Regions from separate parts of the Parazoarcus communis genome, predicted to be linked through region 3. Evidence: riboswitches for the same ligand, from Rfam matches in the RefSeq annotation. Region 3 holds a riboswitch; each other region holds the start of a gene.

Region 1 (7,354 bases), 1.3 Mb from region 3:
AGCAGGCGCCTTCATGGAAGACGGCCTCGACGGTGCCGAAGTCATCGCCCGCCTCGATGCGTGCGAGGAAGTCGTCCTTGTCCATGTAGTCGCGGATGTCGGCGTCCGCGAGGTTGAGACACTTGTGACCGTCGCTGAGGTCATCCACCACGAGGATGTCGAAAATACCCCGCGCATTCAGGCCCTGAACGAGATTGCTGCCGATGAAGCCGGCGCCGCCGGTGACGATAATCATGCGAACTCCTAGTTCAATGTGTTGCGGTCAGCGCCGCGGTGAGCTCTGCGAGACTCACGGTGGCGGTGCCGAGCTTGCCGACGACGACGCCGGCAGCAGTATTGGCCAGTGCGGTGGCATCCGCCATCGACAGTCCGCAGGCGAGGCCGGTGCCGAGCACGGCGACCACGGTGTCACCTGCGCCGGTCACGTCGAATACGTCTCGCGCACGGGTCGGCAGGTCGAGCGCCGCCTGGCCTTTTTGCAGCAGGGTCATGCCGCGTTCGGAGCGGGTGATCAGCAGGGCTTCCAGGCCGAGCGCCTCGATCAGCGCTTCACCGCGACTGCGCACCGCGGCTTCGTCGCTGCAGTGCCCGACCACCGCTTCAAACTCGGTCATGTTGGGCGTGATTACGGTCGCACCGCTGTAGCGGCCGAAATCCGCGCCCTTGGGGTCGACCACGACCGGCAGCCCGCGTTCGCGAGCGAGCCGAATCAGGCTGCTGACCTGGGCAAGCGTGCCCTTGCCATAGTCCGACAGCACGACAGCGTGCGCGTCCGGCAGGGCAGCCTCGAAGGACTGTTCGATACCGGCGGATTCGAGTACTGCGAAATTGTCCTCGAAGTCGAGCCGGATCAGTTGCTGGTGGCGACTGATGATGCGCAGCTTGGTAATGGTTGGGTGCTGCGGTGCCTCGAGCAGCCTGCACAGTACCCCGCCGTGCTCAAGCCGCTCTCGCAGCAGGCGGGCAGGTTCGTCGCGTCCGACCAGGCCTACCAGTTCTGCGCAGGCGCCAAGCGAGGCCGCGTTCAGGGCGACGTTGCCCGCTCCGCCGGCGCGGAACTCATCGGTTTCGACCTTGACCACGGGCACCGGCGCCTCGGGCGAGATACGGGTGGTCGAGCCGTGCCAGTAGCGGTCTAGCATGACGTCACCGATGACGAGGAGGCGACCGGCGGAAAAGTCGGGCAGGATGTTCGGCATTAAGCGCAAGGCAAGACGTTGGAAAGACGGCGATTATCCCACGAAGGGCGGAAGGCGACGACTGCGAGCACGCACCGGCCCGTTTTCGAGGCGGCTGGCGCGTACTAGCGGTTGAACCACTTCAGCGTCGTGCCCCAGGATTCGACGTCGATCCGCGTGACCTGGCCACAGGCAAAGTCCAGCGCCAGCCAGCGCTCGGGGGGCAGGCCCAGCAGGTGGCCGGCAATGACCCGCAGCGGCCCGCCATGTGCAACGGTCACCACCGGCAGGTCGTCGGCCGCAGCGCTGCGCACCTCCGCCAGCCAGGGCAGGACGCGTGCGCTCAGCTCGCGGGCAGACTCGCCGCCCGGCGCGCGAAAACCGAGCGGATCGTCCGCCCAGGCGTCGATGGCGGTGCCGAGTTCGTCGAAACGGCGCCCCTCCCATTCGCCGAAGCTCATTTCCTGCAGGCGGGCGTCGATCTGCGGTGTGCCGAGTGCCTCGGCGAGCAGGCGGGCGCGACTGAGCGGACTGGCGTGCAGTGCGAAGCGCCCGGGCAGGAGCGGGCGCAGCCGGGCTGCGACATCGAAGGCGGATTCGGCCAGCCCGACGTCGGTCTGGCCGTAGCACACGCCGGGTGCGACGTCGGGCCGGGGGTGGCGGATCAGATGAAGTTCCATGCGCTCAGGATGCCAAGGTAGCAGGCAAGCTCGGTGACTTGCTGGGTGGCGCCGAGGAGGTCGCCGGTGTATCCGCCGAGCCGGCGCACGAACATGCGTGCGGCCCACACGGTGACGAGCGTGACCGCAGCCACGGCGAACAGGGCCTCGCGCGGGCCAAGGAGTATCAGCGGAAGCAGGCCGAAGCTGGCTGCGATCAGGAGTTCCGCACCGTTCATGCGGCGGGCAAGCGGCTTCGACTTTGCGCTTTCGTCCTCGCGCACGTAGGGCAGGCGGTGGATCAGGCTGGTCGCGCACAGGCGCGACAGCGGGTGTGCGACCAGCATGGCTGCAGCGACACCTGACAAGCCGTGGGCGCCGAGCTCGAACAGGGCGGCGGCCTTGGCGAGCAGCATCAGCACCATGCCGACGGTGCCGTAGCTGCCGATGCGCGAATCCTTCATGATCGTCAGTACCTGAGCTTTCTCCCAGCCGCCGCCGAGGCCATCGCAGGTGTCGGCCCAGCCGTCCTCGTGGAAGGCGCCGGTTGCACGAACCGTGACCGCCATCGACAGAATCACGGCGAGCGCGGGCGGGAGTGCCAGGGTGAAGATCAGATAGCTGCCTGCGCCGATCAGGCCCACGACCCAGCCCACCAGCGGGAAGTAGCGTGCAGCATGATTCAGGCGCTCGGTGGACCACGGTACCCAGGCCGGGACCGGCAGGCGCGTGAAGAAGCCGAGTGCGGTGAAGAAGAGTTCGAGCTGGTAGCGCATCAACGGGTGTCAGTCCTGCGCGCTGACGCCGGCCGACTCGAAGCTCGCCATTTCGTCGAGGAAGTTCACCGCCGCCTGCACCAGCGGGTAGGCCAGCGCAGCGCCAGTGCCCTCGCCGAGGCGCAGATCGAGTTCCATCAGCGGTTCGACGCCGAGGTGTTCAAGTTGCAGCGTATGGCCGGGTTCCTTTGAGCGGTGTGCGAACACGCAGTAAGGCAGGACTGCAGGTGCAACCGCATGGGCCACGAGCAGCGCAGAGGTCACGATGAAGCCGTCGATCAGCAGCACCATGCGCTTCTCGGCCGCGCCAAGCATCGCTCCGACCATCATCGCGATCTCGAAACCGCCGTATTGCACCAGGGCGACCAGCGGGTCGCGCTGGCGGCCACCGCGCGTGAGTGCCTGCTTGAGCAGTGCCTGCTTGCGCGCAAGACCGGCGTCGTCGAGTCCGGTGCCGCGGCCGGTCACCGTGGCGAGCTCGCCGCCGGCGACAAGGCAATGGGTCAGCAGCGATGCAGCGGCGGTATTGCCGATGCCCATCTCGCCAAAACCAACGCAGTTGCAGCCGTTTGCGGCCAGCGCGTGGGCGAGGTCACGGCCTTTGCCCAGGGCGGCTTCGCACTGTGCAGCGGACATCGCCGGGCGCTCGATGAAGTTGTCGGTGCCGGGTGCGATCTTGGCGTCGATCAGTCCGGGACGCTTGCCGAAGTCGTGATTTACGCCGGCGTCGATCACGGTCAGTCCGAGCCCCATCTGCCGGCTGAAGACGTTGATCGCGGCGCCGCCGGCGAGGAAGTTTTCCACCATCTGCCAGGTCACGTCCTGCGGGTAGGCCGAAACGCCTGCGCGCGCCGCGCCATGATCGCCAGCAAACACCATGATGTGCGGCTGGTTCAGAACGGGGGCCTCGGTCTGCTGGACGAGGCCGATCTGCAGGGCGAGCGCCTCAAGGCGCCCGAGTGCGCCCAGCGGCTTGGTCTTGGTGTCGATGCATTGCTGCAGCCGGGGGGCGATCGTCTGATCCGGCGCGCGGATGGTGAAGTTCATTGGTGATATCGCAACAGGGTGTGGATGAGCGCGGCGGATGTTAGCACGCTGCTTCAGCCACCCTTCAGCACCAGCGGCAAGCCGGCGGCGACGAATACGACGCGCTGGCTGCGCTCGGCAACGGCCTGATTGAGCCGTCCGGCTTCGTCGCGGAACAGGCGTCCGAGCGGATGTTCCGGCACCAGGCCGAGCCCGACCTCGTTGGCGACCAGCACGATGGTGCCGGGAAGTTCGGGCAGGGTGGCGAGCAACGCGTCGCGTTCGCGGCTGAACAGGGGCAGGGTGTCGGCACTGTGCGCAGAGACCAGCGTGTCCGCTTCCATGAGCAGGTTCGACAGCCACAGCGTGAGGCAGTCGACGATGATGCAGCGGCCCGGGGCGGCCTCCTGCTTCAGGGTTTCGGCGAGCCGGACGGGCGCTTCGACGGTGTGGAAGTGCGGCGGGCGGTCGAGCTGGTGGCGGCGGATGCGTGCGGCCATCTCCTCGTCTCCGGCTTCCGCCGTGGCAATCACGGTGACCGGCAGCCCGCTGTCGTGGGCGCGTTGTTCGGCGTGGCGGCTTTTTCCGGAGCGGGCGCCGCCAAGAATGAGTTCGCAGGTCATTGGAATGCTTCGCTTCTTGCAGTGCACTGGATAGCCGGACACGGTATCATCCGCCCCCTCTGCCCTGAAAGGGGCAACGCGTTCGTGGTGCCCGACGGCGACTCTCGCCACAGGGTTAAACGGGAAACAGGTGCGTACGCCGCAAGCGTGCAATGCCTGTGCTGCCCCCGCAACGGTAAGTGAGTGCAAGACGCCTCGAGAAGCCACTGGGTCATGCCCGGGAAGGCGATGCGTCGGGTCAGGAGGATGTTGCTCCAGACAGCTCATGAGCCCGGATACCGGCCCGAATGCGAAATGGCGGATGTGCTGCGGGGTGGCAGCGACGGGTGCGGCGTTTTCGGCTCTCTTCGGTTCTCTCCCGGCATGTCCTTGTGCGAATCAGTCACGGTATGCGGGGACGCGGGCCGTGGCGAAGGGAGTCTTTACAATGAAAATCCAGCTTTCCATTCTCGCGTCGGCGTGCGCACTCGTTTACCCCGTACTCGGCCAGGCGCAGACCGTGCATGGCGATTCCGAACTCGATCAGGTCGTTGTCACGGCCACCCGGCAAGCGGTCATTGCCTCAGAGGCACTCGCGAGTGTCGAAGTGATCAGTCGCGAGGACATCGCTGCAGCGGGCAATTCGAGCCTCGTCGAGTTGCTCTCCGCGCGATCCGGCATTCAGGTCGTGAGCAACGGCGGTGCCGGCGCGAGCAGCAGCATCTACATTCGCGGTGCCAACTCGGGTCACACCCTGGTGCTGATCGACGGCATGCGTATTGGTTCTGCGACCAATGGCGCCCCCTCGCTCGAAACGATTCCCCTGGCGCTGATCGATCGTGTCGAGATCCTGCGCGGGCCGGCGAGTGCGCTGTACGGTTCGGACGCAATCGGCGGTGTGATCCAGATCTTCACCCGCAAGGGCAAGGAAGGATTTCAGCCGTCGGTTCGCGTTGGCTTCGGCGCCGAGAACAGTCGCTCCCTGGAGGCTGCGGTCGCAGGCGGCGTGGATCGCCTGCGTTACAGTCTGGTCGTCGGTGAGGACCGCACCGACGGTATCAATGCCAGGCCCACCTCTTATGCAGGCAGGGATCAGGACGACGATGGTTTCCGCAACAATTACGTCAATGGATCGCTGACGGTGGGCTTTCGCGAGCGCGACGAGATCGGCCTGTCCGTGTTTCATACCGATGGCCGCAGCTGGTACGACGCCGGCAAGACCTACGACTCGTACCTGGATAAGCAGACCGATACCGCGAGCGTCTACATGCGCAACCAGATCACGGGCGACTGGGCCAGTACGGTCAAGGTCGGCTACAGCGCGGACACCTCGCATGACCACTCCACCGCGACCTCAACATCCGAGTTCGATACGGCGCAGACGCAGTTCACCTGGCAAAACGATGTTGCGCTGGCCGGCGGGTCGCTGCTGGCCGCATACGAGTACCTTGAGCAGAACGTGAGCACGACCACCGCGTATGCCAAGACGCAGCGCAACACCAATTCGCTGGTGCTCGGCTGGGGCGGCCAGCTCGGCAAGCACAACGTCCAGTTCAATGTCCGCCACGACGATGACTCGCAATTCGGCGGAGAAACCACCGGGTCGGCGGCATATGGCTATCAGTTCCTGCCTGAGTGGCGTGTGCATGGCAGTATCGGCACCGCGTTCAAGGCGCCGACCTTCAACGATCTCTACTATCCGCTGGCTTGTTTCGGCTCTTACGGCTGTTTTGGCGGAAACGCCGACCTCAAGCCGGAAGAGTCGCTCAATCGCGAGTTCGGACTGGTCTGGGAGCGTGGCGCGACCTCCGTGCGCGCGACCTATTTCAACAACCGGGTGAAGAACCTGATCGACTGGAGCTCCGGCATCGCGGACAACGTCGCCACCGCAACGCTGGAAGGCGTGGAGCTGGGACTGACGACGATGGTGTACGGCTACCGTCTGCGTGCAAACGTGGACTTTCTTGAGGCCAAGGACAAGGATAGCGGCAATTACCTTGGGCGTCGGGCCAAGGAAAGCGCGTCGCTGGCCATTGATCGCAGCACGGGCGCCTGGACCTGGGGGATGGAGCTGACCGGGCAGGGCCGGCGCTTCGACACAACGGCGAGCAACACGTCGGCAAAACGGCTGGCCGGATATTCCTTGCTCAACGCATACGTTCACTATGCGCTGGCGCCTGACTGGAGTGTGGAGCTGCGTGCGAACAACATCCTCGACAGGGACTACGAACTGGCTCAGGGCTACGGTACGAAGGGCGCGAATGCCTTCGTTGCGCTGCGCTACGCCCTGCACTGACAGCCGATGGAGGCCGTGGCATTGCGCAAGGGCGGGGAGGGCCTGATGACGAGCAGGCGTCGCCGCCTGCTCGTCGTCGCGCTGGTGCTGGTGCTGGTCGCGGCGCTGACGCTGGGGTGGGCGCTGATCGCGGGTAGCTTGCCAATCGCGCCCGCCGAGGTCCTTGCTGCCCTGGGCGGTGCCGACGGCATGTCAGCCAGCGTCGTGCGCGAACTTCGCCTGCCGCGCGCCGTGGCCACCTTTGTGTGTGGCGGCCTGCTCGCGCTGGCGGGGGCGCTGATGCAGGTCTTGCTGCGCAATCCCCTGGCCGATCCCTACATCCTCGGCATTTCCGGCGGCGCGGCGGTTGGTGCGCTGACCGGCATTTCGCTGGGGGCGGCGTCAATCTGGATCGATGGCGGCGCGTTTGCCGGCGCCCTGATTGCCATGTTGCTGGTGTTCGGACTTGCGCACGGCGACGGCAGCTGGACGCAGACGCGTCTGCTGCTGACCGGTGTGATCGTGGCCGCGGGCTGCGGCGCGGCGGTGACGCTGATGCTGGCGCTGGCACCGGACACACGCGTGCAGTCGATGCTGTTCTGGTTGATGGGCGATGCCAGTGGCGCGTCCAACCCGTGGCCGGCGCTGGGCGTGCTGCTGATCGGCCTGCTCGCGGTGCTGCCGTTTGCGCGTGATCTCAACGTGCTGGCGCGAGGCGAGATGACTGCACATGCGCTCGGTGTGAGCGTCAAACGCCTGCGCCTCGGACTGTACGTGCTGGCTTCGCTGCTGACCGCGGTGGCGGTGACGCAGGTGGGCTCGGTGGGTTTCGTCGGGC
Region 2 (7,354 bases), 1.4 Mb from region 3:
AGGCGAAGTTCGGGGCCGCCGTGACCGTACCGCGATGACGATGGATCGCCCACAGCCAGCGCTCGGGGCGGGCAAGGAAATCCAGCGGAGACATCAGCACCAGCGGATAGGCGTGATACACGCTGCCAAGCCAGGCGCCGATCAGCCCCATGTCGTGGTAAAGCGGCAGCCAGCTCACCGCGACATCGGTCGAGCTCAGCCCGACCCCGCGACCCCAGGCGCGGATATTGGCGAGCAGGTTGGCGTGGGTCAGCATCACGCCCTTCGGATCGCCGGTCGAGCCGGAAGTGTATTGCAGCAGTGCCAGGTCGTCCGCACCGGCCTGTACGCGCGGCAGGGGTTCCGCATCGAGCTCGCCGGGCGTGAGCACCTTGTCCAGCGTCGGGCACAGCCCGGTCAGCATCTGCGCCAGCGGACGCACACGGTCGAAGGTAATCATCACCCGCGCTTCACAATTGCGCAGAATGCCGCCCTGACGGCGCAGGTGATCCTCGAGTTGTGCAGGGCGTGCCGGCGGATAGATCGGCACCGGCACCGCGCCGGCCATCAGCACGCCATAGAAGCTGCACAGGAAATCCAGCCCGGTCGGCAGCATCAGCGCAACCGCGTGCCCGGGCTGCACCCCTGCCTGCGCCAGCGCTCCGGCGACCCGCGCCGCCGCATCGGCGAGCTGTCGGTAGCTCAGGGTCTCGGTTTCGTCCTCGCTGCGGTAGAAGGTGACGTGGATACGTTCGGGGTGGCGCGCAACATGCCAGTTCAGCACCTCGACCAGCGTCGATGCGTCCTCCGGACTGCCTGCAGTCTGCTCGGGCGTCGCCAGCGCCACCTTGCCGGTCCGCGCCGCCGGCAGCGGGCGGTGCCCGGCGACTTCGAGCGCAGCCAGCAGCTGACGCGGCGTTTCCACCCTCCCCAGCGTATCGTCCGGAAGTCGAACATCGAAGCTGCGCTCCACGCGGGCGAGGAGTTCGACCCGCGCCAGACTGTCGAGGCCCAGGTCGCGGTCGAACTGGCTGTCGAGGCCGGCACGCAACAGCGCCCCCGGCTGGAGCTCGCGGATGACCGTATCGACAAGGTTCAACAAGGCATGGCCATCGTGCTGCGGGTCGGGTTTCAAGAATCTCTCCATGCGTACGTCCCTGCAGACCTCCCCTGATAAAGGCTTGATCCGCGCCGCCAGCGCGTGCCCCGTCTTGCGGGCAAGATGCGGCACCTGCCGCCCTCACCCTGACTACGATGCTCGGCGCGCATGAAGATTCCCCGTGCGCAACGACAGCGACGACGCAGCGGAAGCTCATGCACTGTTCAAGGGGAATCCCGATGTCCTTGACTCGTCCTTCGAACTTGTTAAGCTTGCGGCCTGTTTTTCAGGTGCCTGAACGCAAATCCATTGCGTTCGGGGTAAACGGGAAACGGGTGCGCTCTTGGAGCAATGCCCGTACTGCCCCCGCAACGGTAAGCAGATTCAACCCTTCGGCCGTGCCTCCCGGCATCGGCAGCCACTGCGCAGATCGCGTTCATCGCGGCGTGGGAAGGCGAAGGTGTTTTGTCGAACCCTGGTGTTCGGCAATCTGCGAGTCCGGAGACCGGCCTGAAATCGAGAGAGATGCGCAGTGGCGGGGTGCCACACAGGTTTCGTTTTTATTTTGCCAGCCCCTTCCCCCGGCCGTTTCACGTGATCAATAACAAGCCGCGAGCGGGAGCGCCGCGGCAGGAATTCTTTCATGCCATTTCCGACACGCCCGTTCCGCTGGCCGGGCCTGGGGGCCGCGCTGTGCCTCGCTTTCTTGCTGCTTTCGCAGCCACTGCTGGCCGCTGACAAAAGCGTCCTCGCCATCGTGTCTGACCGTTCCGCACCCACGCTGGTCGCCGGCGCACACGAACTCCTGAGCGCGCGCAAGGGCCAGGTCATCCACATCCGCAGCGTCAGCCAGCTGGCAGAAATGGACGACAGGCAATTGCAGGCCCTGATCGCGGAGCACCAGGCCGTGCTGATGATCGCGGTGTTCGGCGAGCCCGTCGAGCGCCTGCTGAACATGCCTTACCCACAGGGGCAGGCGCGCATGGTGCTGCACAGCGACCGGCGCCTGCTGCCGCTGCAGCACGACCGCAATGGCAGCATCTTCGCCAAGGACATCCCCGAGGCAATCGTCAGCGAGAAGGCGGCCCTGAGCGGCACCGATGAGCTGTCCCGGCTCAAGGCCGCCCAGCCGCGCCATGCAGACTGGCTGCACGCACGCGCGTACTGGGTGAATCGTTCGGTAGACAACGCCGCCAGCCTGCTCGACCTGGTTGCCAGTGGCGGTGTGCGACAGAAACCCGTCACCCTTGTGCCGGCCGTGCGCACCGCCCTGCATGACAAGGGTGGCGTGCGCTGGATGGACGCAGCGGAACTGGGCCGGCAGATCAACCTGAACCGGCGCACCCTGTGGATTCTGGATCACGACACCGGCGACCTTGCAGGCGAATGGGCGCTGCATCAGCAGCTGTGTGCGGCGCAGGACTGGCAGTGCGTGTCGGTACTGGCGGCCTGGGGCCCGCCGAGCGTGAGCGCGGTCGACACCATCGCGGCACTGACGGCGAAGCAGCGCGGCGCAACCGCGATCGTCGCGGTGCAGGATTTCGTCATCGGCGGCGGCGAAGGCCGCGAAACGGTGAGCGCGGCACTGGAAAAGCTCGATGTGCCGGTGATCAAGGCGCTGCGCATGAGCGAATGGAGTGAGGCCGACTGGCAGCTGTCGGATCAGGGCATTCCGCGCGACGCGATCCACTACCGTCTCGCCATGCCCGAACTGCAGGGCGTGAGCCAGCCTCAGGTGGTGGCACTGGCCGAACCCGCACAGCTCGACCCGCTGACCGGCGCGCAGGTCTCGCGCAGCAAGCCTGTGGTGCCCGAGATCGAGCGCCAGGCGCGGCGCCTCAACAACTGGCTGCGGCTGCAGGAAAAGAAGAACGCCGACAAGCGCATCGCCATCGTCTATTACAACCATCCGCCCGGCCGCCACAACATTGGCGCCGACAACCTCAACGTGCCCGAGAGCCTGCTCGACATGCTGCGCAGCCTGAAGGCCGCCGGCTACAAGACCGGCGACCTGCCCGCCGACGGCAAGGCCCTGCTCGATCTGCTGCAGGCCAGCGGCGTGAACCTGCCCGAAGACCGGCAGGCGCTGCAGGACATGTCGAAGCGGGTGCAGACCCTGACGGCGGCAGACTACGAGGCGTGGTTCAAGACCCTGCCCGCCAGCGTTCAGGCGGAGATGGTGAATGGCCCCCTCGGCGCACTGCAGCAACTGATGCAGGATCAGGCGGCGTCGATTGCGGGGCTCGAGTCGATGAGCGAACGTCTGGCGCGAATCGGCCTGCTCAGGCAGCGCATGGAGCGCACCGTCAGCGACCTGCAGCACGCGCTCGACGGCCTGCGGCACAAGGGCCGCCCGCGTGCGCTCGATCTGCTCGCACAGCTCGAAGTGGCCTATCGCAACGCCCTCGATGCGCTGGCCAGGGGCGAGGCACCGCAATGGCAGCCGAGCCAGCAGCTTGCACAGGCGCTGATCGCAATGCAGATCGAGGGTATTCGCGGCTGGGGCGCTGCCCCCGGCAAGGTGATGGTGTGGGAAGGCCGGCAGCTCATCCCCGGCGTGCGTTTCGGCAATGTCTTTCTCGGGCCGCAACCTCCGCGTGGCTGGGAGCTGAACGAAGAGCTGCTGCACGCCAACATGTCCTTCCCGCCGCCGCACCAGTACCTCGGCTTCTACCATTACCTGCACTCGGTATTCAAGGCCGACGCGCTGGTGCATGTGGGCCGCCACTCGACCTATGAGTTCCTGCCCAAGCGCAGCGCGGGCCTGAGCGAGAGCGACTACCCGAGTCTGGTCGCGGGCGATCTGCCCGGCATCTACCCCTACATCGTCGACGGCGTGGGCGAAGGCATTCAGGCCAAGCGCCGCGGGCTCGCCGTGATGGTGGACCACCTCACACCGCCGCTGGCGATCACCGAGCTGTACGACGATCTGCTCGAACTGCGACAGCTGATCGAGAGCGCCGAAGCTGCCACCGACGGCTACACCCGCAGCGAGGCGGTGCAGACCCTGCGCCGCAAGATCGACAGCATGGGCCTGCGTGAGGAGCTGACCGCCAGTATGGACGAGGAGCTCAAGGTGCGCGGCATCGGCTTCGACGACATCGACGAGGCGCTGCTGCTGCACGAGGTCGGCCACTACCTGACCAAGCTGCAGGAAGACTTCATGCCCCTCGGCCTGCATGTGTTCGGCCGCGCCTGGTCGCGCGATGCGATCGACACCATGATGAAGTCCATGCTCGACGGTGGCGCGCCCGACAGCGCCGAGGCCAGGCGCTGGCGCGCGCAGCTGCAGGCCTCGCCCAGGGCCGAGATGGCTGCGCTCATCAGGGGGCTGGATGGCGGGTTCGTCGCACCCGGCAAGGGCAACGACCCGATCCGCACGCCCGAGGCGCTGCCGACCGGGCGCAACTTCTATGCGCTCGACGGCAGCCTGCTGCCCACCAAGCTCGCGTACGAAACCGGCTCGACGCTTGCCGGCCAGGTGCTCTCCGGCGAGACCGGCGTCGCCGCCTACACCAAGGAAGTGGCGGCGAACAAACAGGGCGTGATCCTGTGGGCCTCGGACGCGGTTCGCGACGAAGGCGCGATGATCGCGTTCGGCATGAAGCTGCTCGGCGTGCGTCCGGTGTGGAACAGCCGCGGCATCGTCAAGGGGCTTGAGCGCCTGCCACTGGGCAAGGACCAGCCGAAACGCTACGACGTCGTGTTCACCACGTCGGGCCTGTTCCGCGATCTTTACGGCCAGCACATGCTGCTGCTGGACAAGGCCGGCCTGCTGGCGCTCGACGCCAGCCGCGACCGCATCGTCAGGGACTACCCCGCGCTGGCGCTGGCGCTCAAGGAAGCGCTGACGCCGCTGGGCGAATGGCAACGCGGCGGCGACGAAGCGCTGGAACTGAACCAGGTCGCCAACAACTGGGTGGACCAGGCGCGCAAGCTGCTCGCGAAAACCCCCGGCATGTCCGCCGCCCAGATCGGCCGCAGCGCCAGCGTGCGGGTGTTCGGCATCACCCCCGGCGCCTACGGGGCCGGCATCAACCGCATGGTCGAGCGCTCCGGTTCGTGGCAGGACCGCAGCGAACTCGCGCAGGTCTTCATCAAGCGCATGGGCCATGCCTATGGTGCCGGCCTGCAGGGCGAAGCCGCGCAGGATCTGTTCCGCCAGCAGCTGGACGGCATCTCGCAGACCTTTCTTGGCCGCGCGAGCAACCTCTACGGCCTGATGGACAACAACGACGCCTTCGACTATCTCGGCGGCTTCAACCTCGCGGTGGAAAGCCAGCGCGGCAAGGCGCCGGCGAGTGCGGTGATCAACCACGCCAACGGCAAGAACCTGAGCATCGACGCCCTCCACACGGCCCTGCTGTCGGAACTGCGCGGCCGCTACCTCAACCCGCAGTGGATCAAGCCCCTGATGAAGGAAGGCTACGCCGGCGCACGCACCATGGGCAGCGAGTTCATCGAATACCTGTGGGGCTGGCAGGCGACGAGCCCCGAGATCATCGACGAGCGTGTGTGGCAGGAGGTCAAGGCCGTCTACGTCGATGACCGCCTCGAGCTGGGGCTGGACACGTTTCTCGCCGAAGGCAACAACCGCTATGTGCAGACGAACATCCTCGCGGTGATGCTGGTCGCCATCGACAAGGGTTTCTGGAAGGCCGACGCAGAAACCGTCAGGCAACTGGCCGAGCGCTTCGCCGACAACATCGTCGAGCACGGCAACCCCGGCAGTGGCCACACCCATGCAAATCATCCGATGTACGCCCTGGTGAAAGCGAACATTGCGCCGGCCAAGGCGGAAGCGCTTGAGGCGGCGTTGGCGCAAAGCCGGCTCGAGGCCGCTGCGCAGGCTGAGGCCTCACCGAGCCATATTCAGGAGGTCAGCCTCGACGACCCGAACCGGAGCACGGCGGACGATTCGTCGCCGAACGCCGCTGACGGCAATGCGCCGACCACGGACGAGGCCACCGACAGCGAGACTGAAACCCAGACCTCCGACTATCTGCCCTGGCTGCTGGCGCTTGCCCTTGGCCTGCTGCTGCTTGGCGCGCTGCGCGGGCGCGCAACCCGATAACCTGAAGAGAGCGACACATGTTTTCCGGAATCTCCCTGACTCTGATGCACCAGATCACCACCTTGCTGCTGCAACCGGTGATCTGGGGCCTGCTGTTCTTCGTCGCCCTCTCCGTGTATGAACTGGGCATCAGCATCGGCGAGCGCTGGGGCGGCATCCAGCGCCTCACCGATGCGCGCGACCGCCACGCCCTGATGCGGGCCGGCAAGCGCCGCATCGAGCGCGCCGATTTCATCACCCGGCTCGCGCCCATGCTCGGCCTGATGGGCACGCTCATCCCGCTCGGGCCGGGGCTGGCCGCACTCGGCGAAGGCGAACTGCGGGTGCTCACCACCGCGATGACGGTCGCCTTCGACACCACGGTGATCGGCCTGCTTTCAGGCATGATCGGCTTCGTCCTCGGCCGCCTGCGCCGGCGCTGGTACGACAACGCGCTGACCGCGCTGGAGAGCAGCCATGGATAAGTGGCGGCACAGCGCCTTTCTCGACACCGACGAAGACCCCCTCGGACCGATGGCGAATCTCATCGACATCGTCCTCGTGTTCGCCTGCGGTCTGATCGCCGCGCTGGTGTCCTTCAGCCCCGACCTGCAGAAGCATTTCGCAACCGAGCCGCCACAGCAGCAACAGCAGCAGCGGCAACAGCAGCAGCGGCGCGAAATCACGCTGGGCAAGGAGCTCACGACCGTGCCGGAGTCGATCCAGCGCGAAGCCGAAACGGGCAGCGGCTATGAAGCGCTCGGTCAGGTTTACCGCGACCCGAAAACAGGAAAGCTGCTGCTGATCGGCGGTTGAACCCCGCCCGGACAAGAACCGGGCGGCACCCGAACGCCCCGGCCTGCGTATTACATGTTCGCTATTGCGACGCGCCCGCGGTACTCTTGAACTGGAGGCTGAGTTCATACAGATATAAGGGAAGCGACGACCTGACGTGAAAAAAACAGACTCCGCACAAAAGAAGCGTTCGATGACTGCGGACACGCTGTTCCCGGTCGTCGGTATCGGCTGTTCTGCAGGCGGGCTTGAGGCGCTTGAAGAGCTTCTCGCCCATGTGCCGGAGTCGAGCGGCATGGCGTTCGTCATCGTGCAACACCTCGATCCGTTCCATACAAGCGCCTTGCCCGAACTGCTGCAACGCGTCACGTCGATGACGGTCGTCGAAGCGGTCGATGGTGTCGTGGTCAGACCTGAGCACGTGTACA
Region 3 (7,354 bases):
GCAAAGGAGTCATGCTCGATGGCACGACCCGCGGCGGTGAGCTGCTCGGTAACGGTGTTTGCGGTCATGGTCGGGTTCCGGGCGCTGAGCTCAGGCGGGTGCATGGTCGTGGTGGTGTTCATGCCCGTGACCCAGCGAATGCGCGGCATGCACGTGGGTGTGGCTGTGGTCGTGCAGATGTTCGGCTTCGGCGGCGACGCGATACTTGCAGCCGTCGCATTCGAGCAGGCCGCCTTCTGCGGCGCCCGACTCGCCGATGCGGCTGTCGAGCAGATCGAAGATGCCCTTGTCGAAACCGAAATGGGTGCCGAGGGCAAAGGCAAGGTGCGGAAACTGGGCTTGCAGGCGTTCGGTCTGGGTCTTGATGCGGTCCATCAGCACGCCGCTGAAGAGATACACCGGCACGATGCAGATCTGCATCATGCCAAGGCGGATCTGGCGCTGAACCACGGTTTCGAGCCGCGGCCAGGTGATGCTGGTGAAGGCAAGGTCGACCAGATCGTGGTCGTAGTCTTCGAACACCCAGCGCGTCATGCGGGCGAGCTCGCCATTGGCACCGGCATCGGACGAGCCGCGGCCGAGCAGGATGACGCCGGTGGTGCGCGGGTCCGGGGTGGCGAGCTGGTGCAGCAGGCGGTCGAGCTGGCCCTTGAGCACGGCAAGCATCTCGCGGCCCATGCCCAGGTGGCGGGTGCACACGAAGTCCACCTCAGGATGGCGGGCGCGCGCACGCGACACTGCCGCCGGCAGTTCCATCTTCACATGGCCCGCTGCGTTGAGAATGAAGGGTACGACGGTGACCCGGCGTGCGTTCCGGGCGGCGCGGTCCAGGCCCTCGTCGAGCAGGACTTCCGCATGTTCGATGAAGCAGGCTTCGATGCGCCAGCCCGGGTGACGCGCCTGCCACTGGGTGGCGAACTGCAGGATCTCGCGGTTGCCTTCGCGATTGCGCGAACCATGGCCGACGAGGAGGATGGTGTGATCGTTCATGACGGAATCTCGGTGGTTGCGCTTTCCGTGCCGTCGTCCTGCATCAGGGTGGCTTTGCGGAAACGGTGTGAAAAACCGGGGTCGTAGAGTTTGGAGCGGGCGATATCGGCCCAGTCGCGCGCGCCCAGCGCGGGGCTGGCGATGATCATGGCCTGCGAGGCGATCTTCTCGTCCTGGCAGCGACGCTTGATGTCGGCGAGCGTGCCGCGCACGATCTTTTCCGCCCCGGGCCAGCTGGCCTTCTGCACCACGACGATGGGTGCGTCCTCGGACCATCCGGCGCTGCGCAACGCACGCTGGACTTCATGCAGCAGCGTGATCGACAGAAAGATGCACAAGGTGCTGCGATGCGCTGCCAGCGCCTCGAGCTCTTCGCCTGCAGGCATCGGCGTGCGCCCGGCAACGCGGGTGAGAATCACGGTCTGGGTGACTTCAGGCAGGGTCAGGGTTTCGCCTGCCGCAGCTGCGGCGGCCATCGCCGAAGACACGCCCGGCACGACCTTCCACTGCACGCCGGCGGCGTCGAGCGGGCGGGTCATCTCCACCAGCGCCCCATACAGCCCGGGGTCGCCGGTCTGCAGGCGCACCACCGTTGCATGTCGGGCGCAGGCGTCGAGCAGCCATGCGCTCATCTCCTCCAGCGTCATGTCCTTGGAGTCGCGAATCTCGCAACCCGGTGGGGCAAAGCGCGTGGCAGCCTGGTCGACCAGCGACCCGGCAAAGAGGATCGCGCCCGCCTGTTCGAGCAGCCCGCGACCCTTGACCGTGATCAGGTCGGGGTCGCCGGGGCCGGCGCCGACGAACCAGATGATGCCCATGTGCTCAGCCTGCCCGCAGGGTGGTGCACAGCTTCATCGCCGTGCTGGCGGCATAGGGCTGCAGCAGGCGGATCAGGCTGAAGGTGATCAGCGGTTCGAGAACGACCAGCGGAGCATAGGCAATCGCGAAGGCAGCCCAGTCGGCAAGCGGCGTGGCCACTTCGCCAATGGCGAGCCAGAAGCCGACCATGGCGGTTACGCCGGTGTAGAACACCGCGTCGAGTTTCATGATGTTGCGCAGCCTGAGGCTGTCGAAGCGCTTGCCGACGGTGTGGTGCACCAGCATCAGTGGCACCGCAAGCGACAGGGTGTTGATGCCGAGATGGACAAGATCGGCGGGTTCGAAGAACAGCCCCTGCAAGGCCAGACCGATGCCGAAACCAAGCAGCGTGGGCACGAATCCGAGGATCAGGTACATCGGCATCGCGCCGATGAAATGCAGTTCGGACGGACCGACGGCAAGGTGGAAGCTCTGCATGAACACCGAAAAGAACAGCGCGGCGAGCAGCGAGCGCAGGATCAGTTGCGGTTGCCGCAGCAGCGGCAGGGCATGACTGGCAAGCAGTCCGGTGGCTGCGATGTTGGCGGCAGCGATTTTGGCGGTGGAAACGTAACCCGGTTCGATATGCATGAAGAACTCCCCTCGTGTGCTTGGCTGGCGACCTGAAGCCGGGGAGGCAGGCGAAAGCGCGCATGGGCAGTCCATGAACGTGCGAACGTCTACGCAAAACGAATATCGAATGCGGCTGGCATGGAGGCGTACGAAGAAAATACGGCCGCGACCAAGCAGTCGGATCGAACCCTCACCCCGGGATTCACATCTCTTTCATCTCGATCGGGCCGGTCTTCTGGCTCACCATCTTCCTCATCCGCCGACCTTCCCGGGGAGAAACCCAGTGGTCATCTGTGTTGCAGCGGATTCGTCAGGCTTACAGCAGCGGGGGCTGCGCCGGAGTGGCTGAGCGCATGTGCGATCAGCGTCACCGGACTTCCCGTTTCACCCGTCATAAGACTTTATGACAAGGCACCCGGATCGAATGTGGGGCGGAGCTTAGTCGAGGTTCATGGGTGTTTGCAAGCTGTCCTTACGGCAAGCGGGTGGAACGAAGGTGTGTGGCCACCGGTGCGCTACACTGCAGCCCTGCTTGCCGGAGTCCTGATTTCATGCCTTCAAACACTGCTTCGCTCGCCTTCTCCAGCGCGGAGATCGCTGCCGTTTATCGCGTGATCGCCGAACGTCGTGACATGCGCCACTTCCTGCCGGATGCCGTCGATCCCGAAGTCCTGCGGCGACTGCTGTGGGCTGCCCACCATGCACCGAGTGTCGGTTACATGCAGCCCTGGCGCTTCATCCGCATCACCGACCCCGCCTTGCGCGAGCGCATGCACGCGCTGGTGGAGGAAGAGCGGATTGCCACTGCCGAGGCGCTTGGCGAGCGTGCGGAAGACTTCATGAAGCTCAAGGTCGAAGGCGTGCTCGACGCCGGCGAGGTGCTGGTGGTCGCACTTGCCGAAGGGCGCGAGAAGCATGTGTTCGGGCGCCGGACCTTGCCCGAAATGGATCTGGCCTCGGTGGCCTGTGCGATTCAGAACATGTGGCTGGCGGCGCGCGCCGAAGGACTTGGCATGGGCTGGGTGTCGATCTTCGATCCGGACAAGCTTGCGACGCTGCTGTCCATGCCCGAAGGCGCCTGCCCGGTTGCGGTGCTGTGTATCGGCCACGTCGAGGCCTTCTACCCGAAGCCGATGCTGGAGATCGAGAAATGGGCCGAGCGCATGCCGATCGAGGACGTATTGTCCGAGAACGTGTGGCCATCTTCGGCTGATTGAGTACTTTCGTTCCAAAAAAAGAAGGCCACCTTGCGGTGGCCTTCTTCACGTGTCGTGCAGCGCGGATCAGTGATCAGCGATTGCCGTTCCCCGTTCTGGCGGAGAACAGCGCTGCGCGCGGTGCGGTATTGCGGCGGTCGGACGCCTGCGGCGCGCGATTGCCATTCACTTCGCTGCGGCCACGGTTGCCCGCATGGTTGCCGTTGGGTTCGGCGCGACTGGGGGCGGCGCGATTGCCGTCCACTTCACCGGCCTGGCGCGGCGCGGGACGGGCACGATTGCCGTCCGCCTCGGGGCGGGCGCGCTGCGGACCACGGTTGCCGGGCTGGCCACCGTTTGCGGGACCACGGCCGCCGGGACGATCGCTGCGTCCGGCGGGCGCGCTGCTTCGGCGCTGTTCGTTGTTGTTACGACCGCCACCGCCACCGCGGCGCTGTATCGGCTCGCGGCGCTGATCTTCGTCATGCGACTGCTCTGCCGTGGCGCTGGGCACGAAGCCTTCGGCCGTGGCGCGGTCGACCTTGCGGTGCATCAGGCGTTCGATTGCGGTCAGCAGCTTGAGCTCTTCCCGGTCGACCAGCGAAATCGCGTGGCCGGCAGCGCCGGCACGGCCGGTGCGGCCGATGCGGTGCACGTAGTCTTCAGGCACGTTCGGCAGTTCGAAGTTCACCACCTGCGGCAATTGATCGATGTCGAGACCGCGAGCGGCGATATCGGTGGCAACCAGGACCGGCAGCGATCCGTCCTTGAATTGTGCCAGCGCACGGGTACGTGCAGCCTGGCTCTTGTTGCCGTGAATCGCCGATGACTCGATGCCGTGCTTGGTCAGGTATTCGGCCAGCTTGTTGGCGCCGTGCTTGGTGCGGGTGAACACGAGCGCCTGGAACCACTGGCGTTCCTTGATCAGCCACGCCAGCAGTTCGCGCTTCTGCTTCTGCCCGATCATGTAGGCAGCCTGCTCGACGCGCTCGGCGGTGGTGTTGCGCGCAGCAACTTCGACGCAGCCGGGGTTGTGCAGCAGGCCGTTGGCCAGCTCACGAATCTCGTCGGAGAAGGTGGCCGAGAACAGCAGGTTCTGGCGCTTCTTCGGCAGCAGTGCGAGCACCTTGCGGATGTCGCGGATGAAGCCCATGTCAAGCATGCGGTCGGCTTCATCCAGGATCAGGATCTCGACGCCGGACAGATCCAGCGTGCGCTGATTGACGTGATCGAGCAGGCGGCCGGGCGTGGCCACCAGGATGTCGACCCGCTTCTTCAGCGCCGAGATCTGCGGATTGATGTTGACGCCGCCGAACATCACCATCGAGGTCAGCGGCAGGTGCTTGCCGTAAGTCTTGACCGATTCCTCGACCTGGGCTGCCAGTTCGCGGGTGGGGGTGAGAATGAGGCAGCGCGGTCGGCCGTTGGGGTGCGGATGCACATGCGTCTGCGACAGCAGGTGCAGCACCGGAAGGGTGAAGCCGGCAGTCTTGCCAGTGCCGGTCTGCGCTGCGGCGAGCAGGTCGCCACCGGCGAGCACCTGCGGAATGGCCTGGGCCTGGATCGGCGTCGGCGTGGTGTAGCCGGCTTCCGAAATGGCGCGCAGCAAGGGTTCTGCCAGTCCGAGACTGGCGAAATTTGATTCTGTGTTCATGCGAGAAAATGCTCCAGCGACGGCCTGTCGTGCGCAGGGCGTACGACACCAATCGAGGCGGGCGGGATTCGTGACCGGAAAAGGTCGTTGGAAAGTGCTGCGGCCGATTGGTCGGGCACGCAACAGCCTCTTACTATAGATTGTTCAGGCGCGGAAAGCGAGAATTCACTGAAATCAGAGGGTTTCCTCCCTTTGCATGAGGCTTCCTAAGCCTTTCGTTGAATATCTCCCCCTGCCGACAACGTGTATATTCAGGCCCGCCTAACGGCTGTCGCCGGAGTGTGCTCCCATGTACGTGCCTCGTTCCCGCCTGTTCGATTTGCGACCACGCCTTGCGCGTCGGCTCGGGCTGATCGCGTTTGCGGGGCTGTCGGCAGTGGGGGCCCTGATGGTGCTTGCCTTCTGCGCCGTGGTGCTTGCGTTGATGCACAGCTGGCAGACCCTTAACGAGGGTGAGCCACTGGCCACGGTGGCGTCGAGTCTGGCGGCGGTGTGTGCCGCGTATCTGTGCGCCCGCCTGACGACAATCTTCTACGTGCCTGCTCCCGAGCCCGAGGGCATTCTCCTGCCGCCCGATGCGGCCCCCGAGTTTTACTGCCTGATGGACGATATCGGCAGCCATCTTGGTGCCGACCCAATTGATCGCGTGTGGATCACCCGCGACCCGAACGCGACAGTGCTGCAGCGTGCGCGCTGGGGCTGCGTGGGCCGCATCGAGTCTCACCTCCTGCTGGGGCTGCCGCTGGTGCATAGCGTTTCGCGCTCGCAGCTTGCGGCGGTCATGGCGCATGAGTTCGCCCATCTTGCCCTGCAGCGCAATGGGCTCGGAAAGCTCGGCGCACACGTGCGGGCATGGTGGTTTCGTGTGCTCGACGCAATGTGCGAGAGCATGCCCATCGTAGAAACCCTGGCCGATCGCGTCTTGCGCCGCTTCTACCGTGACATGCTGCGGCTCTCGCGCATCGAAGAGTTCGAGGCTGACGCCATTGCGGCAAAGCTGGTCGGGGCGGGGCTTCTCGGAGAGACCCTGGTCGAAGTAACGCTCAAGGAGCGCTTCCTGCGTCAGGATTACTGGCCCAAGGTCATGGCACAAAGCGAGAGCCGTGCCCGACCGAGCATCCGCCCCTACCGCGAGATGGGGCTGGGCGTGGAGACCGGGTTCCTGCGGCCGGCATCGGTGCGCGCAGTCACCGCGGTGCTGCTTGAGGACGAGGAAGACGTCTCCCTGCCATTTCATCCGTCGCTGCATCAGCGTCTGAGCGCGTTGAGGGTTCCGCTGCGCGCGGCCCAGGTCGACCGTCCGTCGGCCGCGAGGCACTACTTTGCGCCCCTTCTGCCATCGCTGGCGTGGGTGTTCGATCACGCATGGTGGCAGGACGTCCGTTCGGGCTGGCGCAGCCAGTACGCGCGCGCCCGGCGCAGCAGCCGTGACTAGGCGTTCGCGCGCTTGTCCAGGCTGCTGAGGCTGCCACCCGCCAGCTAAGCCGGGACGACCTGCGCCGCAGCTGCGCGCCCTCGTCGCTCTCAAAATCCACGCTGCTCTGCCAACAACGGTTTTTTTGACCGGGGTCGTCTTTGGGCGCGCGCCGGCGCGTTATGCTTTCAGCCGGAGATAACAGTAGGCCGAAGCCAAGTCCTTCGCCACAGGCGTGCAGCGTCGATGAAAAAACACATGATTGAACTGGGGAAACGACTGTTACGGCGGTGCGCCCCCCTGCTGCCGGCGAAGTGGCGTTTTTCGGCATACAGCAAGCTCATTCGCTGCGACGCCGAACTCTCCGACAAGATGGTGTTCAAGCTTGCCGAGACGCGCGAGGAGCTCGAAGCCTGTTTCCATCTGCTGCACGACGCCTATGTCGACGCCGGCTTCATGACGCCGGACCCCTCGGCCATGCGGGTCACGGTGTATCACGCATTGCCCACGACCTCTACGCTCCTGTGTCGCTATGGCGACCGCGTAGTGGGCACGCTGTCGCTGATTCGGGAGAGCGCATTGGGTTTTCCGATGCAGCGCATCTTCGATCTGGGTGGGGTCAGGCAGGCGGGCGGGAATGTTGCCGAGGTGTCGGCGCTCGCCATCGAC

Evidence for each region. Region 3 has a riboswitch for cobalamin ahead of CEW83_RS12085 (energy-coupling factor ABC transporter permease). Riboswitches for the same ligand answer to the same signal wherever they lie in the genome.
Region 1: linked by a shared signal. The riboswitch ahead of CEW83_RS17895 (TonB-dependent receptor domain-containing protein) and the one ahead of CEW83_RS12085 (energy-coupling factor ABC transporter permease) in region 3 are both predicted to bind cobalamin.
Region 2: linked by a shared signal. The riboswitch ahead of CEW83_RS05515 (cobaltochelatase subunit CobN) and the one ahead of CEW83_RS12085 (energy-coupling factor ABC transporter permease) in region 3 are both predicted to bind cobalamin.

The regions. Positions count from the first base shown of each region.
Region 1 covers NZ_CP022187.1:3,912,858-3,920,211, forward strand. Annotated here, with positions in the region: gene rfaD (ADP-glyceromanno-heptose 6-epimerase) at 1-235, opposite strand, end outside; gene rfaE1 (D-glycero-beta-D-manno-heptose-7-phosphate kinase) at 249-1,199, opposite strand; gene cobC (alpha-ribazole phosphatase family protein) at 1,304-1,858, opposite strand; gene CEW83_RS17880 (adenosylcobinamide-GDP ribazoletransferase) at 1,843-2,613, opposite strand; gene cobT (nicotinate-nucleotide--dimethylbenzimidazole phosphoribosyltransferase) at 2,623-3,660, opposite strand; gene cobU (bifunctional adenosylcobinamide kinase/adenosylcobinamide-phosphate guanylyltransferase) at 3,714-4,262, opposite strand; cobalamin riboswitch at 4,331-4,564, shown strand; gene CEW83_RS17895 (TonB-dependent receptor domain-containing protein) at 4,690-6,537, shown strand; gene CEW83_RS17900 (FecCD family ABC transporter permease) at 6,583-7,354, shown strand, end outside.
Region 2 covers NZ_CP022187.1:1,191,445-1,198,798, forward strand. Annotated here, with positions in the region: gene CEW83_RS05510 (AMP-binding protein) at 1-1,114, opposite strand, end outside; cobalamin riboswitch at 1,350-1,607, shown strand; gene CEW83_RS05515 (cobaltochelatase subunit CobN) at 1,722-6,152, shown strand; gene CEW83_RS05520 (MotA/TolQ/ExbB proton channel family protein) at 6,170-6,616, shown strand; gene CEW83_RS05525 (DUF2149 domain-containing protein) at 6,609-6,947, shown strand; gene CEW83_RS05530 (chemotaxis protein CheB) at 7,120-7,354, shown strand, end outside.
Region 3 covers NZ_CP022187.1:2,631,365-2,638,718, reverse strand. Annotated here, with positions in the region: gene CEW83_RS12100 (precorrin-8X methylmutase) at 1-68, opposite strand, end outside; gene CEW83_RS12095 (sirohydrochlorin chelatase) at 91-990, opposite strand; gene cobM (precorrin-4 C(11)-methyltransferase) at 987-1,808, opposite strand; gene CEW83_RS12085 (energy-coupling factor ABC transporter permease) at 1,813-2,439, opposite strand; cobalamin riboswitch at 2,629-2,855, opposite strand; gene bluB (5,6-dimethylbenzimidazole synthase) at 2,973-3,638, shown strand; gene CEW83_RS12075 (DEAD/DEAH box helicase) at 3,712-5,271, opposite strand; gene CEW83_RS12070 (M48 family metallopeptidase) at 5,561-6,706, shown strand; gene CEW83_RS12065 (N-acyl amino acid synthase FeeM domain-containing protein) at 6,944-7,354, shown strand, end outside.